Regions from separate parts of the Sporosarcina soli genome, predicted to be linked through region 4. Evidence: riboswitches for the same ligand, from Rfam matches in the RefSeq annotation. Region 4 holds a riboswitch; each other region holds the start of a gene.
What was found. A riboswitch is a leader RNA that binds a small molecule or an ion and turns the genes downstream of it on or off. The one in region 4 is predicted to bind lysine.

Region 1 (4,218 bases), on a different contig from region 4:
ACGTCTTGAACTGGCGATCCGCCAAGTACTCCATCTGCTGTTCAAACGATTCCAAGGAAATTGTACTATTCATCGTACTCATCAACTCGAGCGGCAAAACCTGATGGTAGACAAGCACCGGCAGACCCACATCCATTGCAACGGTCTGCTTCGCAATATAGCCCGGCCTCTCTCCAATTGTAAGGATATACCAATCCTCTTCCTCCCGTACAATAGGATAACGATAACCTTCTTCCAACTCCAGTATAACGCCGCTCCGCAAATCAGCAGTCTCGTAAACTGCGGTTTTTTGCAACGTCCGGACAGCAGCGAACCGCTCCGGATGGACAACGGTCAAAAGCTTCTTTTTTTCAACCGGCGCCTCCCCCTTACGAATAAAGGCCGGCATATTTCCCAATCGAAGCTCATAATACACCTCATCCTCACCTATGATCACAACAGGCTGATCCGCAGCCAACTCGCCTATCTGCGTCAAAACCGCCCCCTTCATATAAAGCGGCTGACGCTCCTGCAATGTCAGCACTCGCTCAAATACCCGCTTCGTCACAAAACGATCCGTATCTTGCGCGAACACTGTGCCTTGCGACTCTACCAAAATCCAAATCGCACCCACACTTATGAAAACGAGCAAACACACAAGTAACCACACTCTATTAGCAATCTTCCACATAACTTTACCTCCACTGTCAATCAAGCAACGTATAGACGGAGATTTCCAGAAAAAGTTTCAAAGATTTTTTAAAAAGTTTTTAAGGCGTATTAGCAAATGAAAAAAGACGTCCATTTTGTTGTAAATGGGCGTCGGTTGGTTTTTATCTTTGCTTGATTGTACAAAACCAAGTGAACTTCTCAAGAATCCTGTTTTTACTGTAGCATTTCCCTCAACTTCTCAATCTCATCTTTTTCCAAGTGTGTTACTTCTGCAATAAAATCAGTTGATGTTCCTTTTCTCAACATCTCCAACACCACTTTTTTCACGCCTTGTTCTATTCCTTGCTCGATTCCCTTTTCTAACTCCAAATCAAAAACATTCTTAATCGTCGGGGAAGCATTTTCTTTATTATACAGTTCCATTAGCTCCGTCTCCTTTCTAATCATTGATCGGATTTCTTCCGATAGTTGTTTTGTGTACGCGTCAGGTAATTGTAACAAGTAATCAATAAAATGAAAAACAGCCTGAACTGCTGTGCGTGTATAGTTTTGATTGCGGATAAGTTCACGCATTAGCTTTCTTTTAAACAAATAACGTTGGTGTTCTTCATCTTTTGTTTGATACAAAGCTTTTGCAGCTAATACGATTTTACTAAAAATATTATCAGATTGTTCCAGTTCCTCGTCTGAATAAGCTTCCGTCTGGTAATTTCTATACATATAATGTAGCTGCGTGCCTAAATAATCGTATGTAAAGCGGTCAGGAATGGCATTTTTACTAGGTGACGTATGAACAGCGATGGCAACAATTTTTTCTTGATGACGGTCATAGATACGGTAGAAGTATTGAAACATACGTTCAGGAAAATTTGTTTCTTTTTTACTTTGCACTTCAATATGAATGAGAATCCATTGCTCTTTTCCATTTTTCAACCGAACTTTTGCCAATCGATCTGCAAAACGCCGGCCTTTTTTCTTATCCGCAATTTCCTGAAACAACTCCTTATCCAAAAAGTCTGGACTCTTACCAAAATCAATCTGCGCATGTAGCTCGGGAACAAAAAATAATAGAAAATCTTCAAACAGTTCCCCAATCACCTTTTTCCACAAACCGTCCTGATCCACCAAGCTTCCACCATAAGGCGTTGTTTCTTCTCTGACCCATGCAACAACCATTTACAAAACACCTCCGAAACTAATTTCAGATTATTAGATCAATTATAACACGAAGCGAACATACGATTCAATTATTAGCCAAAGTTGCCGAAGAGCATATCCCATTCATTCACGGTAGAACCTCGTATCCATGTACAGATATACTAATTTCCCCGCTATCAATTTGCAGGGCACAGTTTTTTGGCTTTTCTCAAAAGTAAAATAGAATGACAACTATCCACGCACCAATTTCAGCATCCCTTTTATTCCATCACACTACTTCAGGCCGACTTTATTCAAAATTAAATGAATAATTCCATCTTCGACTTGCAATTGTAACTAATTCCGTATATAGTGAGGGTAATTAAACATTTACTTATTTCGAACTCTTGAAGTAAGGATAGAGGCGCAAAGACCATTAGTACACAATCAGAGGATAATGAGGTCCTATGAAGATTGTGAAAAGGGGGATTTGCCGAAGTGGAGAGAAGCTCATTATCTCGAAGCTGGTTCTGGGTTGAATAAGCACAGAATTGTCATATAGGAAACTATATGGAGGGCTATCTTATGCAAAGAAATAATCTATTATTTCACTGCAGCAGCGACCCTTCGTTGTTGCTTTTTGCGTTGATTTACAAGCTGCCCTTCTCCCTCTATTTATTTAAAATAATTGATAGGATGTGGAGAAATGATGAATTTCGGACAAATTGTAACAGCTATGGTGACTCCTTTTAATGAGCACGGAGATATTGATTTTGAAGCGACAAGGAACTTGATTGAGTATTTAATCGCCAATGGAACAGATAGTTTAGTCGTATCAGGTACAACTGGAGAATCTCCGACTTTAACGACTGAAGAAAAGGTCCAATTGTTCAAATTTGTAGTAAAAGTCATCAATGGAAGAGTGCCCGTAATTGCTGGAACGGGTTCAAACAATACAAGGGAATCTGTTGAACTGACAAGGTTAGCAGAAGATATAGGTGTTGACGGCGTTATGCTCGTCGCTCCCTATTATAATAAACCTTGCCAAGAAGGGATGTTCCAACACTTTCAAACAATTGCGGCAGCCACTTCTTTACCTGTCATGCTATACAATGTACCAGGACGAACGATGGCCAATATTGCCGTCGATACAGTCGTGCGCCTTGCCGAAATTTCGAATATCGTCGCCATTAAAGAAGCGAGTGGCGATTTAGATGCAATGGCTGAAATCATTGAGCAGACACCGACAGATTTTTCCTTGTACAGTGGCGATGATGGCTTAACGATCCCTGTATTATCAATTGGTGGCGTAGGTGTTGTTTCCGTCGCAGCTCATATTATAGGCAATGAAATGCAAACGATGATCAAAAACTTCAAAATGGGTAATATCAAAGAAGCGGCTTCAGATCACCGTAGACTGTTGCCAGTGATGAACGCACTTTTTGCTGCTCCGAATCCATCACCATTAAAAGCGGCATTGAACCTAAAAGGAGTTCAAGTCGGTGGCGTTCGTTTGCCGATGATTCCTTTGAACGACGAACAATTGCATGCACTTCAGCGTACATTGTCAATCTATGATGAGGTTACAGTCTGATAACTGTCAGAAGCTCTATCGATGGAAATTAAATTTACTAGACTCCATCCTACCATTGCAGGGTATAGAAAAATATATATTCTTGCGATAATGAATATCATAAAAATGGCACGTATAACGCATGTCAATCGTACATGCGTTTACGTATCAAAGAAAGGAACTCATGTCACTTGTACATGTGTTCCTTTTTTGATTTGTTCGCGCTCCCCCACTAAAACACGAGAGCTCTATCGTCATATTTATGTGTGTATTATTGAATCTTCCCGACAGGTTTTCACGTAGATGAAAGGGAGGTGAAAAGATGAGAAGGATTTTCGGCATTTTACTAATCATATTTAGCCTGTTCATTGCACTAGGCGGTTTACTCACGCTCGGAGAGGATTACAAAGCTTCGCTGTTCGGCATTTTTTTCATTAGCCTGCCGCTTTATATGGTTGGTCATATAGTGAGAACCAATATGTGGCAGGCGAAGCAAAAAGGTCTTCGATGGATTTGGGCGTATATCTATGTTGTTGGCATCGTTCCCGCCCTCTTTCTTTCCTATGAAGGATACGAGGATCTGAAAGAACAGACATTTTCCAACAATTATTTTTTGTTGTTTGAATCCACTTCTACGGATTACATCGGCGGTCTTTCCATCGGGTTTATCCTGCTCTTATTGCTGCTGTTCCTCTTTCCTTTTTATGAAACAACACGGAAAATAAGAAGGTTTATCGCGATTGCTGCAGTGGTTGTCACAGGGGCATATGTGAGCTATCAATATATGATGTGGGCGGATTATCGCGGCATCCATGAAATCAACGGTCTGGTAACCCATCATTGGAACGGTGAAGAAC
Region 2 (4,218 bases), on a different contig from region 4:
TCCGCCGGAGGATTTATCTTCATTCGGCGGGGGCTTCTGCCGAATGAAGATACACAGTGATTAGATAAAAGCCAGGTCCCCTCATCGGTACCTGGTTTTTTGAGTAGGTGAGAATGATGAATGAACTGATTGAACAAAAATTGGCCATTTTACCGGAAATGCCTGGCTGTTACCTGATGAAGGATCGACAAGGGACGATCATTTATGTTGGAAAAGCGAAAGTGCTGAAAAATCGTGTGCGCAGTTATTTTACAGGTACGCATGATGCAAAGACACAACGGCTTGTCAGTGAGATCATGGATTTCGAGTATATCGTCACGTCTTCAAATATTGAAGCGCTTGTGCTCGAATTGAACCTGATCAAACAGCATGATCCCAAGTACAATATTATGCTTAAAGATGATAAGAGCTATCCTTATCTCAAGTTGACCGCAGAACGGCACCCTAAACTGATCATTACGAGGCAAGTGAAAAAAGATAAAGGGAAGTATTTTGGTCCTTATCCGCATGCGCATGCCGCAAGTGAAACGAAGAAGCTGCTCGATCGTTTATATCCTTATCGAAAATGCCATACATTGCCTGATCGTGTCTGTCTCTACTATCATCTCGGCCAATGTCTTGCACCGTGTGTCAATGAAGTGCAGGAAGATACGTACAAATCGATGGTAGAAGATATCAGCCGATTTTTGAATGGCGGCTACAAACAAATGAAAAAAGAGCTGACTGAAAAAATGAAGTCGGCGGCGGAAAATCTCGAATTTGAACGCGCAAAAGAATATCGGGACCAGATTGCGAATATCGAAGCGGTCATGGAAAAACAGACCATTACGATGAATGACTTTACAGATCGCGATATTTTCGGTTATGCAGTCGATCGGGGCTGGATGTGTGTGCAAGTGTTTTTCGTTCGACAAGGGAAGTTGATTGAACGAGATGTCTCACTCTTTCCGGTCTATCAGGAACCTGAGGAAGAATTATTAACATTTATCGGCCAGTTTTATGGGAAATCCGAACATCTCTTACCGAAGGAGATTTTGTTGCCGCAAGGCATAGACCGTGAAATAATACGTCAGCTCCTGCAAGTGAATGTACTGATTCCTCAAAGAGGTAAAAAGAAAGATTTGGTCAATCTTGCGATTAAAAATGCGCAGATGTCGCTGAAGGAGAAATTCCAACTCATTGAACGTCAGGAAAGTAGAACGATCGGAGCGTGCGAAGAGCTTGGTGAAGCGATGAATATTACCATCCCGTTGCATATTGAAGCATTCGATAATTCCCACACGTATGGGGCGGATCCGGTATCTGCGATGGTTTCCTTCGTCGATGGTAAACCGAACCGGAAAGACTATCGGAAATTCAAGACGAAAACGGCAGCGGCGCATGATGACTATGGTGCGATGCGGGAAGTTGTCCGCAGAAGATATACCCGCGTGTTGAAAGAGGAGTTGCCCTTGCCTGACTTGATTGTCATCGACGGGGGGAAAGGGCAGATGGAAGTTGCACGTGAAATTATCGAGGACGAACTTGGCTTATCCATCCCGATAGCAGGATTGGCGAAAGACGATAAACACCAAACAGCCGAACTGCTTTACGGTGATCCGCCAGAACTTATTCCGTTGAAAAGAACAAGTGAGGCATTTTATTTGTTGCAGCGTATTCAAGACGAAGTGCATCGTTTTGCGATTACATTTCACCGTCAACGACGTGAAACGAATTCGCTTGCCTCGACGCTAGATGGACTACCAGGCGTTGGTCCGAAACGAAAAAATATGTTATTAAAACATTTCGGTTCTGTCAAAAAAATTCGGGAGGCCTCCGCATTAGAATTGCAAAAAGCAGGGTTGCCAATGACCGTTGCGGAAAAAGTGGAGACCTATTTTCAAAATGAAACATTGCGAGAAAATAAATAGTATGATATTGTGGATGCACTGAATTTTTTCACATATTATGCAATGCATTATATCGTGAGGATAGAGGCGCGAATGTTAAGAGTACATTTCCTGAAGGCGGCAGCCTAATGAGGGGAATCGAAAGGGACTTTCGCCGAAGCGGATCATCAGCTGCCATGATGATTTAGCTGGATTTCCATTGAAGAAGTGGGAGTCTGTCAGGTATCAAATACCTGGAGAGCTATCCGTTCGGAGCTTTTTTGTGATTGCTCCCATCGGACCGGCTCTCAATTTATGATTGAGAGCCTTTTTGGCATTCCGGGAAAAGATGGAGGACTGAAAATGGAACGAATTGTGATGAAGTTCGGTGGGACTTCGGTTGCGAATCCTGAAAAAATCGCACATGCGGCGCAATTGGTCGTCGGGGAAGTCAAGCGGGGGAAAAAGGTAGCTGTCATCGTGTCGGCGATGGGAAAAACGACTGATGAATTACTAGCGTTAGCAAATGAAGTAAACCCGAACGCGGGGCGACGCGAGCTGGATATGCTCTTGACGACAGGTGAACAAGTAACTGCTTCCCTTCTTGCGATGGCCATTGCTGCGGAAGGGGTTGAGGCAAAATCTTTTACCGGGTGGCAGGCGGGTGTCACAACGGAAGCCATACATGGAAATGCCCGGATTGAACAAGTTCGTGCAGAAAGAATCATCTCCACTCTTGAGGAGGATGCAGTCGCTGTCATAACAGGTTTCCAAGGAATTGATGCTCAGGGGCAATTGACGACATTGGGGCGTGGTGGATCAGATACGAGTGCTGTTGCAATCGCTATAGCGATTGATGCGGCTGTTTGCGATATTTACACAGACGTAGAAGGAGTCTTTACGACCGATCCACGTTTAATCGAACAAGCGCGGAAGTTGGAAGAAATTTCGTACGATGAAATGCTGGAAATCGCGAATTTAGGAGCAGGGGTCCTGCATCCGAGAGCCGTCGAGTTCGCTAAAAACCATCAAATGCCATTGCGTGTCAGACCAGCCCATATTGAAGGAGAAGGAACGATCATTAAGGAGGAAATCGATTTGGAAAACAATCTTATCGTTCGGGGAGTCGCATTTGAACGCGATATTGTCCGAAGCACTGTTATGTATGACACACCCTACAATGGTTCACTTGCAAATATTTTTACAACCTTAGCCAAACATCATGTTAACGTAGATATTATTGTGCAGACGATCCGGGAGGACTCACAACCATCCGTTTCTTTTTCGATTAAAAAACAGGATTTTGCCGAAGTAGTCAAAGTATTGGAGATGAATCAGGAAGCACTCGGGTATCGACAAGTTGACTTTGAAGTAGGGCTTGCTAAAGTGTCGATCGTCGGAAGTGGCATGGTATCGAATCCGGGCGTTGCTGCTACTATGTTTGATGCAATGCGCAATGCATCCGTTCCGATCAAAATGGTGAGCACGTCAGAGATTAAAGTATCCGTTGTTATTCCGGAATCGGATATGGAAAAAGCGGTAACGGTCCTTCACGAACAATACGAATTAGCTGGGGAATAAAAGAGGGGGATGCACCGATTTACTGGAGCATCCCTCAGCCTGTTGCCAAACGCTCGCATCAGTTGTTGAGGCCTACAGGATGTAGGTCATGCATCCGTTGCCAATCGAACAGCGAAGGGTTCGATTTGCCATATTTCTGCGTTCTTTGCAGAAATTAAGTCACTTTTCAGGACGCGGCGTCCTTAGGATGGCTTCCTAACTCGCTCGTCCGCTCATGAACTCTAGTTCGATTCGCGTCTTCGCTCGACTTCGTGCGGGCTCGCAGGAAGAGAGTCATGCAGGCGTTACGAATCGAACAGTGAAGGGTTCGATTTGCTGTGTTTCTGTGCTCTTTGCAGAAATTAAGGCACTTTTTTTGAACGTCGCGCTCTTAGCCTGCCTTCCACGTGACAATCGTTTTCAATCAGGCTGAAGGAATTACTAATTTACAACGTATACCTAAAAAAGAGGTAGACAAAGTTAAATAACAACTTTGTCTACCTCTTAGGGATGCTCGGATCTCCTGGAGCATCCCTATCAACATTTCAAATAGTTGATTTTAAATCCCATTTCACATGAAAGTGAACGAGGGGTTCTTTTTCGTTTACTTCGCCATAGCACTCTGTTAGTAAGCCGTTCAATTTCTGATACTGTTCCGCCAAAAAACCGGCCTCGAGGTGAAAGGATCTTTTGTGGAAAGTTGGGCCTGCTTCGTTTTTTAATATGTAAAAAGCCTCGTCTTTTGCCGTTTCATGAAGTATAAGCTCACCCCATCCTGCTTCTTGGAAGA
Region 3 (4,218 bases), on a different contig from region 4:
ACCCTCGCTATATACAGTGCATAACCTTTCCCACAATAACAGCATCTTTGTACAATGATTTGTCTACTTTGAACAAAACGAATCAAGAACATTTTACCAATCCCTCTGAACCCACAGAAAATTCAACATATAGAGTCATGTTAGATGAATAAAGGCAAACGAATATAGTTGTACAAGTCCGGAGAGGAAATCCCAAAAAACACCTCTTCCTCACACAATGTACTATTGCATGCGAGCCAAGTTTCATTGATGTCGTTTTCATATAAAGCACTCGACGATCTTCCCTTTTCTGTAGCCTGAACGAAAAAACACCTTCTTCCCAGGCGATTCTCAATCGCTTGGGAAGAAGGTGTTCGATAAGTTCTCACTTTGCATTCATTTCAAGTGTTTTTTTCAATTGTTTCAAATGCCACTTTTCATGCAATCCGACAAAGGAAAACCATTGGATTAAAGGAACTTGCCCCAAATGAGGGTGTTTGAATGATTTCTCACAAAGAACATCCATCGTTGCAGACTCAAAGACATCTAATAAGAAGAGACGTGATTCATAAAGTTCATTTTTCATCTCGACAATCGATTTGTACACTTCCGTCGGCACGGTATCCGCTGGCTCTTCCACTTTCAATAAACGGCCCGACGTAAGCGCAAGTGGTTTCTTTGTACATTTTGGGCTATCAGGATTTTTCAGTTCTTCAGCGATCTTCGTGGCAATCAACGTTTCCATTCGAACCAGATGTTCGAATATTTGTTTTGGTGACCACCCTCCGTTTGTAGGGATCTTGTTGAACTGTTCATCCGTTAACCCTTCAATGGATTGATATACTTTTTTTCGGATACGATTATTTTTCCCAAACATCGTCTAGATTTCTCCTTTAATAACCTCTAAAACTGTTCGATTCAAATTTTCCTTCCTTACAATAGTAGCTTTTTTCGATTTTCGCAAGTGATTTTTCGCTAAAAAAAAAAGAGACATTCTCGCAAAATAATTTCGAATCATTTTAAGTATGGCTATCTTTCTTCTATGTGTATAGAATGCGCTTCAGAGTGAAAAAGTGACCCTCATATTTGACGATGTTAGATTCCTTTTTTCTGTTCCGTATTTCCGAACCAATAACCCGCTCCGATAAATATAGCGCCACCGATCACATTACCGATTGTGACTGGCACCAAGTTTGCTACCAAACCAGCCAGTGTAATGGTTTCAGGATGCGGAACCATTAGCGAAATGGACAGCAAGGTCATGTTTGCAATACTATGCTCGAAACCAGATGTGATAAAGGCGAATAAACACCAAAAAATGACGATCAACTTCGCGGTTTCTTCCTTCAATTTGAAGGAGCACCAAACGGCCAAGCAGACGAGAATATTGCACAGAATCCCCCTAAACAACAACTCCATAAATGGGGCATTCATCTTGTCGGCTGCCGCCATGTTCAGAAAATCCGCCGTCCCTCCCGTGGCAAGCCCTGTATAGAAAAAAAGTGCCGCAATAAGAACGGCGCCAGCAAAGTTGCCAATATAGCTGAAAAGCCAAATTTGGATCGTTTCAAGCCAAGTCGTTTTCTTCGCCAATGTGCCAATCATCAGGATCATATTATTACTCGTAAACAGATCGGCGCCCGCCATTAACACCAGGCTTAAGGCTATGCCGAATGTGAGTCCCATGATTATTTTTGTTCCTGCAAAACCAGTAGGACCGAGCAAACCGCCCACCGTAAAAATGAGAATGATTCCAAATCCGACAAAAAAACCTCCCATCATTGTCAATATGAAATAGCTCCCTTTACTTGTACGGTATTGATTTACTTTTGAAACGGCTGTATCACCTAAAACACCAATCGTTGCTTTCATTCTTTTTCCCCTCCAGCTAGCCTTTGCTTGTCCAACCTATAGTAGAATTTCAATCCGTCATGATTATACAACCAAACAGAGAATCACGGCCCATCATTATGCTGTGCTTCATGTCTTTTCAGTGAAATATGCCAACTAACAAAACTAATAGGTCAGCAGAAACAAGTGCCAGATCCTTCGTTCCATTCGATGCCATCCGTGACACGCACCGTTCTGTCTCCCTATTTTCATAGAGAAAGGTTTCTTTTCCTTTAATAGTGAAAATTGCGAAGGAAAAGACAAAGGGCTTTCCCCTTGCCTAATCCATTTCCATTCCCTATACTAATATTGTTAATTCAATACTCCCATGCACTGATGGGATAGAGGCCGCAGCTTATAAGAGTAGATCGGACGAGATGCAATGACATCTTCGACTCCGTTTGAAAGGATGAGTTGCCGAAGTGTGGATCGTTCATTGACAATCCGGGCTGGTGATGTTTTCGAATAGGGACATCATTGTCACGTTTTTCGAACAACGTGGAGAACTATCTTCGGAAGGATTATTCGGACTTATGACAACCAGCCGTCGATCTTTTTCGTCGGCTTTTTTATATGTCTAAGCCTGCAACCTTCCGTCAAATAAAGGAGAATACAATTTGGCAAAAACATCTTCATCATCCAACGCACCACAGTTGAAAAGGTCGCTGAAAGCACGTCATTTAACGATGATCTCACTTGGGGGATCGATCGGAACGGGGATTTTCCTCGCGAGCGGTGGCGCGATCCATACAGCAGGACCTGGCGGCGCATTGCTCGCTTATGCGGCTGTTGGTATTATGGTTTACTTTTTAATGACAAGTCTTGCAGAAATGGCGGCTTATATGCCTGTCGCTGGCTCATTCAAAGTATATGCCACCAAATTCGTCGATCCGGCATTCGGTTTTGCGATCGGCTGGAACTATTGGTATAACTGGGCCATTACGATTGCAGCGGAACTAGCTGCAGTTGTCCTTATTATGAAATTTTGGTTTCCGGATAGCCCTTCCTTCGTTTGGAGTGCACTCGCCCTACTCATCATGTTCGGCTTTAACTATATGTCCGTCAAAGGATTCGGTGAGGCGGAGTTCTGGTTTTCACTCATTAAAGTGATCACCGTCATCATCTTTATCATCATCGGTTTCTTGATGATTTTTGGCATCATGGGCGGCGAAGCGATCGGCTTCACCAACTTCACGATTGAAGATGCACCATTCAATGGCGGCTTCTTTGCGATTTTAGGGATTTTCATGGCGGCAGGCTTTTCTTTCCAAGGTACGGAATTACTAGGTGTCGCCGCCGGAGAAAGTAAAGATCCAGGTAAAACAATCCCGAAAGCGGTCAGCACCGTTTTCTGGCGTATCCTTCTTTTTTACATCTTATCGATTTTCGTCATCGGGATGATCTTACCTTACACGGATCCGCGTTTACTGAGTGAATCCGTTTCTGTCAGCCCTTTCACCCTCGTTTTCGAACGGGCCGGATTCGCTTTTGCCGCATCTGTCATGAACGCCATTATCCTAACAGCGGTCTTGTCAGCAGGTAACTCCGGTATGTATGCATCTACGCGTATGCTTTGGGACTTGGCGCGGGATGGCAAAGCGCCTAAATTCCTTGGCAAGTTGGATAAAAGAGGTGTGCCAGTCAATGCTTTGATTGCTACGACGCTTGTCGGCTCCCTTGCATTTCTATCCACGTTCTTCGGAGATGGGACCGTCTATGTCTGGTTGCTGAACGCTTCCGGGATGGCCGGATTTGTCACATGGCTCGGCATCGCTGTCAGCCATTACCGTTTCCGCAGGGCCTATCTTGCACAAGGCGGCAATATCGACGACCTTCCGTACCGGGCAAGATTTTTCCCATTCGGTCCGTTACTGGCATTGGTCCTTTGTACATTCATCATTTTAGGACAAAACTTCCAAGCCTTCGTAGGTGGCGAAATCGATTGGAACGGTGCACTCGTTTCCTACATCGGGTTACCCCTTTTCCTCATCGTTTGGCTGGTCTATAAAGTGAAATATAAAACAAAATTGATTCCGTTGAAAGATTGCGATTTTGATAAAGAATAATAAAAGCCAGGTGCTATGACGATTTAACATGTCTTAACACCTGGCTTTTTTCTGTATATAGTTCTATGAAAATTCACCTTAAAGCTTCCAAGTACAGAGACACTTCTGAAACACTTGCATTCGGTTATGGTAAATCTAAAATGAAAAACTGGTATTATTTCATCATTTGATAATAGACATAAAAATTAAATATTGCAGGTATTAACAAACTCAGTGCAAGAAAAAAGACTGCTGCAAATTTAGACTGTTTAATAAGCCGTTCATCGCCTAATTTTAAGTATTG
Region 4 (4,218 bases):
GAACGAATTAATGAATTGGCGAAAAAAGAGCGAGAAGAAGGTCTGACGAAAGCTGAAATGGTTGAACAAACGGTATTGCAGCAAGATTATTTGCGTGAAATCCGCGGACAAGTGCTAAACACCGTTTCGGGGATGACTGTGCTCGATCCACTTGGCAATGATGTCACACCTGAAAAAGTGCGTGAACAAAAAAAATTGCAAGGTGATCAGGAAGTTAAATAATGAAAGGAAGTAAGGATATGAAGGACTATTTAGTTAAAGCTATTGCGTTTAACGATCAAGTACGTGCTTATGCAGTAACGACAACAGAAACGGTTGGAGAAGCTCAACGTCGTCATCAGACATGGCCGACTGCTTCTGCAGCGCTTGGCCGTTCCATAACAGCAGGCACGATCATGGGGGCTATGCTCAAGGGTGAGGAAAAGTTAACGGTAAAGATAGAGGGCGGCGGTCCAATCGGTACCATTTTGGTGGATGCCAATGCAAAAGGGGAAGTGCGAGGCTATGTGACAAATCCACAAACACATTTTGACCTAAATGAACAGGGTAAATTGGATGTTCGACGAGCCGTTGGAATAAACGGCATGCTTACCGTATCAAAAGATATCGGACTGCAACATCCTTTTGTTGGACATGTTCCACTCATATCGGGTGAGTTAGGCGAAGATTTCACGTCCTATATCGTGCATTCAGAACAAGTGCCTTCCTCTGTAGGCGTCGGGGTTTTGGTGAATGCTGATCAGACAATCCAAGCGGCTGGTGGATTCATCATTCAACTGTTACCTGGTACAGATGAAGAGACCATTACGAAGATTGAAGAACGTTTGAATGGAATGATGCCGATTTCCTCGATGGTTGAGCAAGGAATGACGCCGGAACAAATGCTTGAACAAGTGCTCGGAGCCGGAAATGTAAAAATGCTTGAGCAAATGCCCGTATATTTCCAATGTCAATGTTCCAGAGAGCGGATTACGAATGCCATCGTCAGCTTAGGAAGCGATGAGATTCAAGATATGATTCAGACGGAAGGTATGGCTGATGCACAATGCCATTTTTGCAATGAAAACTACCATTTTTCTAAAGAAAATCTAGAACGGTTATTGGAAGATACTGTCTAACAAAATAAGTTTTGTCTAGGTCATAACGATATTTATAAGCGATACTCCGGTTGAAGAGGAGGATTTTAGTATTTCACTTCAGGTATTATTTTAGAGAAATAAAAAGCTGAGAATATAAGTAGAGTGCCAAAGGAAGATCCTCGCTCGATTTTTTCAATGAGTGCAAGTCGTTCAATTAGATGGAAATGCTCGTATAAGTGCAATTCCAGTGAATAACGACTTGCCTCTTATCCTCGTCTATCGGTTCCTTTAATTGGCTGTTTGACAGATGGAAAATAGTATTGTAAAGTAGGTATCATAATTGAATACAACCTCACTTTAAGAATAGTGAGGTAGAGGCGCGATATTTAATAGTTCTTAGTGGAGTTTGAGATGCAATGATTCTAAGAAGAAGGAAATGTCGCCGAAGCTTGTAATCTTTCTCACGATTGCTTGCTGGGTCTGCAGCGAATAACTGCAGGACTGTCTCAATAAACGTCCCGGTTTATTGAGTGGGCTATCTCATTTGGGGAAAGTGGAGGATTTAGGGCAACTTATATATTGCGACCTGAGATCACTTCAGGTCTTTTTGTATAAGTTGCCCTTTTAGTATGTTAGAAATGTAGTAAAAAAGATTCAGAGGGGGAGAATCAATCATGAGAAAAAAGTTATCATCATTCATCGCGTTATCATTCTCAGCGATGCTGTTGTTAGCTGCATGCGGAACAAAAGAGAGCGGCAGCACAACTTCTTCGGAAGGAGAAGGGGAACAGAAAGAGGTTTTACGGGTAGGTATGGAAGCAGGATACCCACCATTTAACTGGACGCAATTAGATGATGCCAACGGTGGAGTGAAAATTGAAGGCAATGCTGAATATGCAGGCGGTTATGACGTAGAAATCGCTAAAAAAATTGCTGAAGGTTTAGGAAAAGAATTGGTTATCGTCAAAACAGAGTGGGACGGTCTAGTCCCGTCATTACAATCCGGTAAAATTGACGTGATTACAGCGGGCATGTCACCAACTGAAGAACGGAAAGAATCCATTGACTTTTCCGACAACTATTATACTTCTAATTTTGTGATGATCGTCAAAAAAGGTAGCAAATATGAAAATGCAACTTCCATCCAAGATTTCAGTGGGGCGAAAATAACAGGACAGTTAAATACATCCCACTATGGCGTTATCGACCAAATTGAGGGTGTCAACAAACAACCGGCATCGGATAATTTCCCGGCAATGCGCGTTGCCCTTGAGTCCGGTGTCATTGATGGTTATGTATCAGAACGTCCGGAAGGCATCAGTGCCTCATCCGCCAACCCTAATTTTGTAATGGTCGAATTTACAGAAGGATTTGTTGCAGATGAAGAAGAAACTGCGGTTGCAGCCGGATTAAAAAAGGATAGCGAATTAGTTGATAAAATCAATGAAATCTTAGCAGACATTTCGGAAGAAGAACGTCAGAATATTATGGACGCTGCGATTAAAAATCAACCAGCGGCAGAATAAGGATGAAGTGATACCGGCTGCCTCTAATTGCAGCCGGTTTTTCACTTGATTCAGCTTCTGCTAAATCAATTAAAAGCCTCCGGCGGATGTCATAGATTTTGCAGAAATTAAGGCACCAGCCATTAGAAAGCGCAATTCAAAATCTGGACGCAAATACGCCGAGGCATTATTGGTCTTGGTTAGATTCCCCTTTGGAAAGGATGGAATGAATGAGTCTCGAGTGGATTATTCAAATGATTATTAATAACTGGCCGATGTTTCTTCGCGGAGCGGGCATGACGCTTCTCATTTCTGTAATCGGGACGATTATCGGAGCGATTATCGGTTTACTTGCAGGAGTGATACGCACAATCCCTGTTCCAGAACGACGGGCAAAACGAATCTTATTAAAAACGGTAAATGTGATTCTCACATCCTACATAGAGTTTTTCCGTGGAACGCCAATGATCGTTCAAGCAATGGTCATTTTCTATGGATCTGCTTTGGCTTTTGGGATTGATATGGACCGGACTATAGCGGCCATCGTGATTGTCTCTATCAATACAGGGGCCTATATGGCGGAGTTTGTCCGTGGCGGTGTCATGTCGATCGATAAAGGACAGTTTGAAGCGGCACATGCGGTCGGGATGAATCATGTTCAGACGATGCTGAATGTTGTTTTACCCCAAGTGATCCGTAACATCTTACCGGCAACCGGCAACCAATTTATTATCAATATTAAAGATACATCTGTTCTGAACGTCATCGGCGTTACGGAATTATATTTCCAAACAAAAACGGTCGCAGGTATTAGCTTTAAATATTTTGAGCCATTTTTCGTTGCCTGTATATTGTATTTCGTCATGACGTTTACCGTCACCCTGATTCTCCGTTATTTTGAAAGGAAATTGGAAGGACCGGAAAACTATAGCATGATCGGCCAGCCGGCACAAATAACGAATGTAGCCAATACAAAAGAGAGTTAAGACGGAGGTGGGGGACAAATGGAAAAAGTCATCGATATTCAACATCTTAGAAAATCATTTGGTACGCATGAAGTATTAAAAGATATCGATTTTTCAGTAGCCAAAGGGGAGGTTGTCTGTATCATCGGGTCATCTGGATCCGGTAAATCCACTCTTCTTCGTTGTATCAATCTATTGGAGAGACCAAGTGGCGGACGAATCATCTACCAAGGTGAAAATATTCTAGATGCTAAGCATGATATTCATTCATACCGTACGAAGTTAGGGATGGTATTCCAACAATTCAACTTGTTTAATAACCATGATGTATTAAGTAATTGTGTTGTCGGACAAGTGAAAGTGTTAAAACGCACAAAAGAAGAAGCAGAAAAAGTGGCAATGAAGTATTTGAAAGTGGTAGGCATGGATCGCTATGTGAATGCAAGAGCTAGACAATTGTCTGGCGGTCAGAAGCAACGTGTAGCAATTGCCCGCGCCCTATCGATGGAACCGGATGTCATGTTATTCGATGAACCAACATCCGCATTGGATCCAGAGATGGTAGGGGAGGTTCTGAAAGTAATGAAGGAGCTCGCTGAAACCGGCTTAACAATGCTGATCGTAACCCATGAAATGGAATTCGCAAAAGAGGTTTCCGATCGCGTCGTC

Region 1: linked by a shared signal. The riboswitch ahead of dapA (4-hydroxy-tetrahydrodipicolinate synthase) and the one ahead of ACFPRA_RS02085 (transporter substrate-binding domain-containing protein) in region 4 are both predicted to bind lysine.
Region 2: linked by a shared signal. The riboswitch ahead of ACFPRA_RS15525 (aspartate kinase) and the one ahead of ACFPRA_RS02085 (transporter substrate-binding domain-containing protein) in region 4 are both predicted to bind lysine.
Region 3: linked by a shared signal. The riboswitch ahead of ACFPRA_RS04635 (amino acid permease) and the one ahead of ACFPRA_RS02085 (transporter substrate-binding domain-containing protein) in region 4 are both predicted to bind lysine.

The regions. Positions count from the first base shown of each region.
Region 1 is NZ_JBHSNO010000015.1:253,651-257,868, forward strand. Features, by position in the region: gene ACFPRA_RS20220 (polysaccharide deacetylase family protein) at 1-670, opposite strand, end outside; gene ACFPRA_RS20225 (Rpn family recombination-promoting nuclease/putative transposase) at 865-1,827, opposite strand; lysine riboswitch at 2,200-2,377, shown strand; gene dapA (4-hydroxy-tetrahydrodipicolinate synthase) at 2,498-3,382, shown strand; gene ACFPRA_RS20235 (hypothetical protein) at 3,684-4,218, shown strand, end outside.
Region 2 is NZ_JBHSNO010000008.1:37,971-42,188, reverse strand. Features, by position in the region: gene uvrC (excinuclease ABC subunit UvrC) at 117-1,910, shown strand; lysine riboswitch at 1,964-2,141, shown strand; gene ACFPRA_RS15525 (aspartate kinase) at 2,232-3,449, shown strand; gene ACFPRA_RS15520 (YslB family protein) at 3,974-4,218, opposite strand, start outside.
Region 3 is NZ_JBHSNO010000005.1:70,843-75,060, forward strand. Features, by position in the region: gene ACFPRA_RS04625 (DinB family protein) at 365-856, opposite strand; gene ACFPRA_RS04630 (formate/nitrite transporter family protein) at 1,075-1,851, opposite strand; lysine riboswitch at 2,204-2,386, shown strand; gene ACFPRA_RS04635 (amino acid permease) at 2,487-3,935, shown strand; gene ACFPRA_RS04640 (hypothetical protein) at 4,090-4,218, opposite strand, start outside.
Region 4 is NZ_JBHSNO010000001.1:415,412-419,629, reverse strand. Features, by position in the region: gene ACFPRA_RS02095 (DUF896 domain-containing protein) at 1-222, shown strand, start outside; gene hslO (Hsp33 family molecular chaperone HslO) at 240-1,118, shown strand; lysine riboswitch at 1,444-1,625, shown strand; gene ACFPRA_RS02085 (transporter substrate-binding domain-containing protein) at 1,754-2,605, shown strand; gene ACFPRA_RS02080 (amino acid ABC transporter permease) at 2,815-3,570, shown strand; gene ACFPRA_RS02075 (amino acid ABC transporter ATP-binding protein) at 3,589-4,218, shown strand, end outside.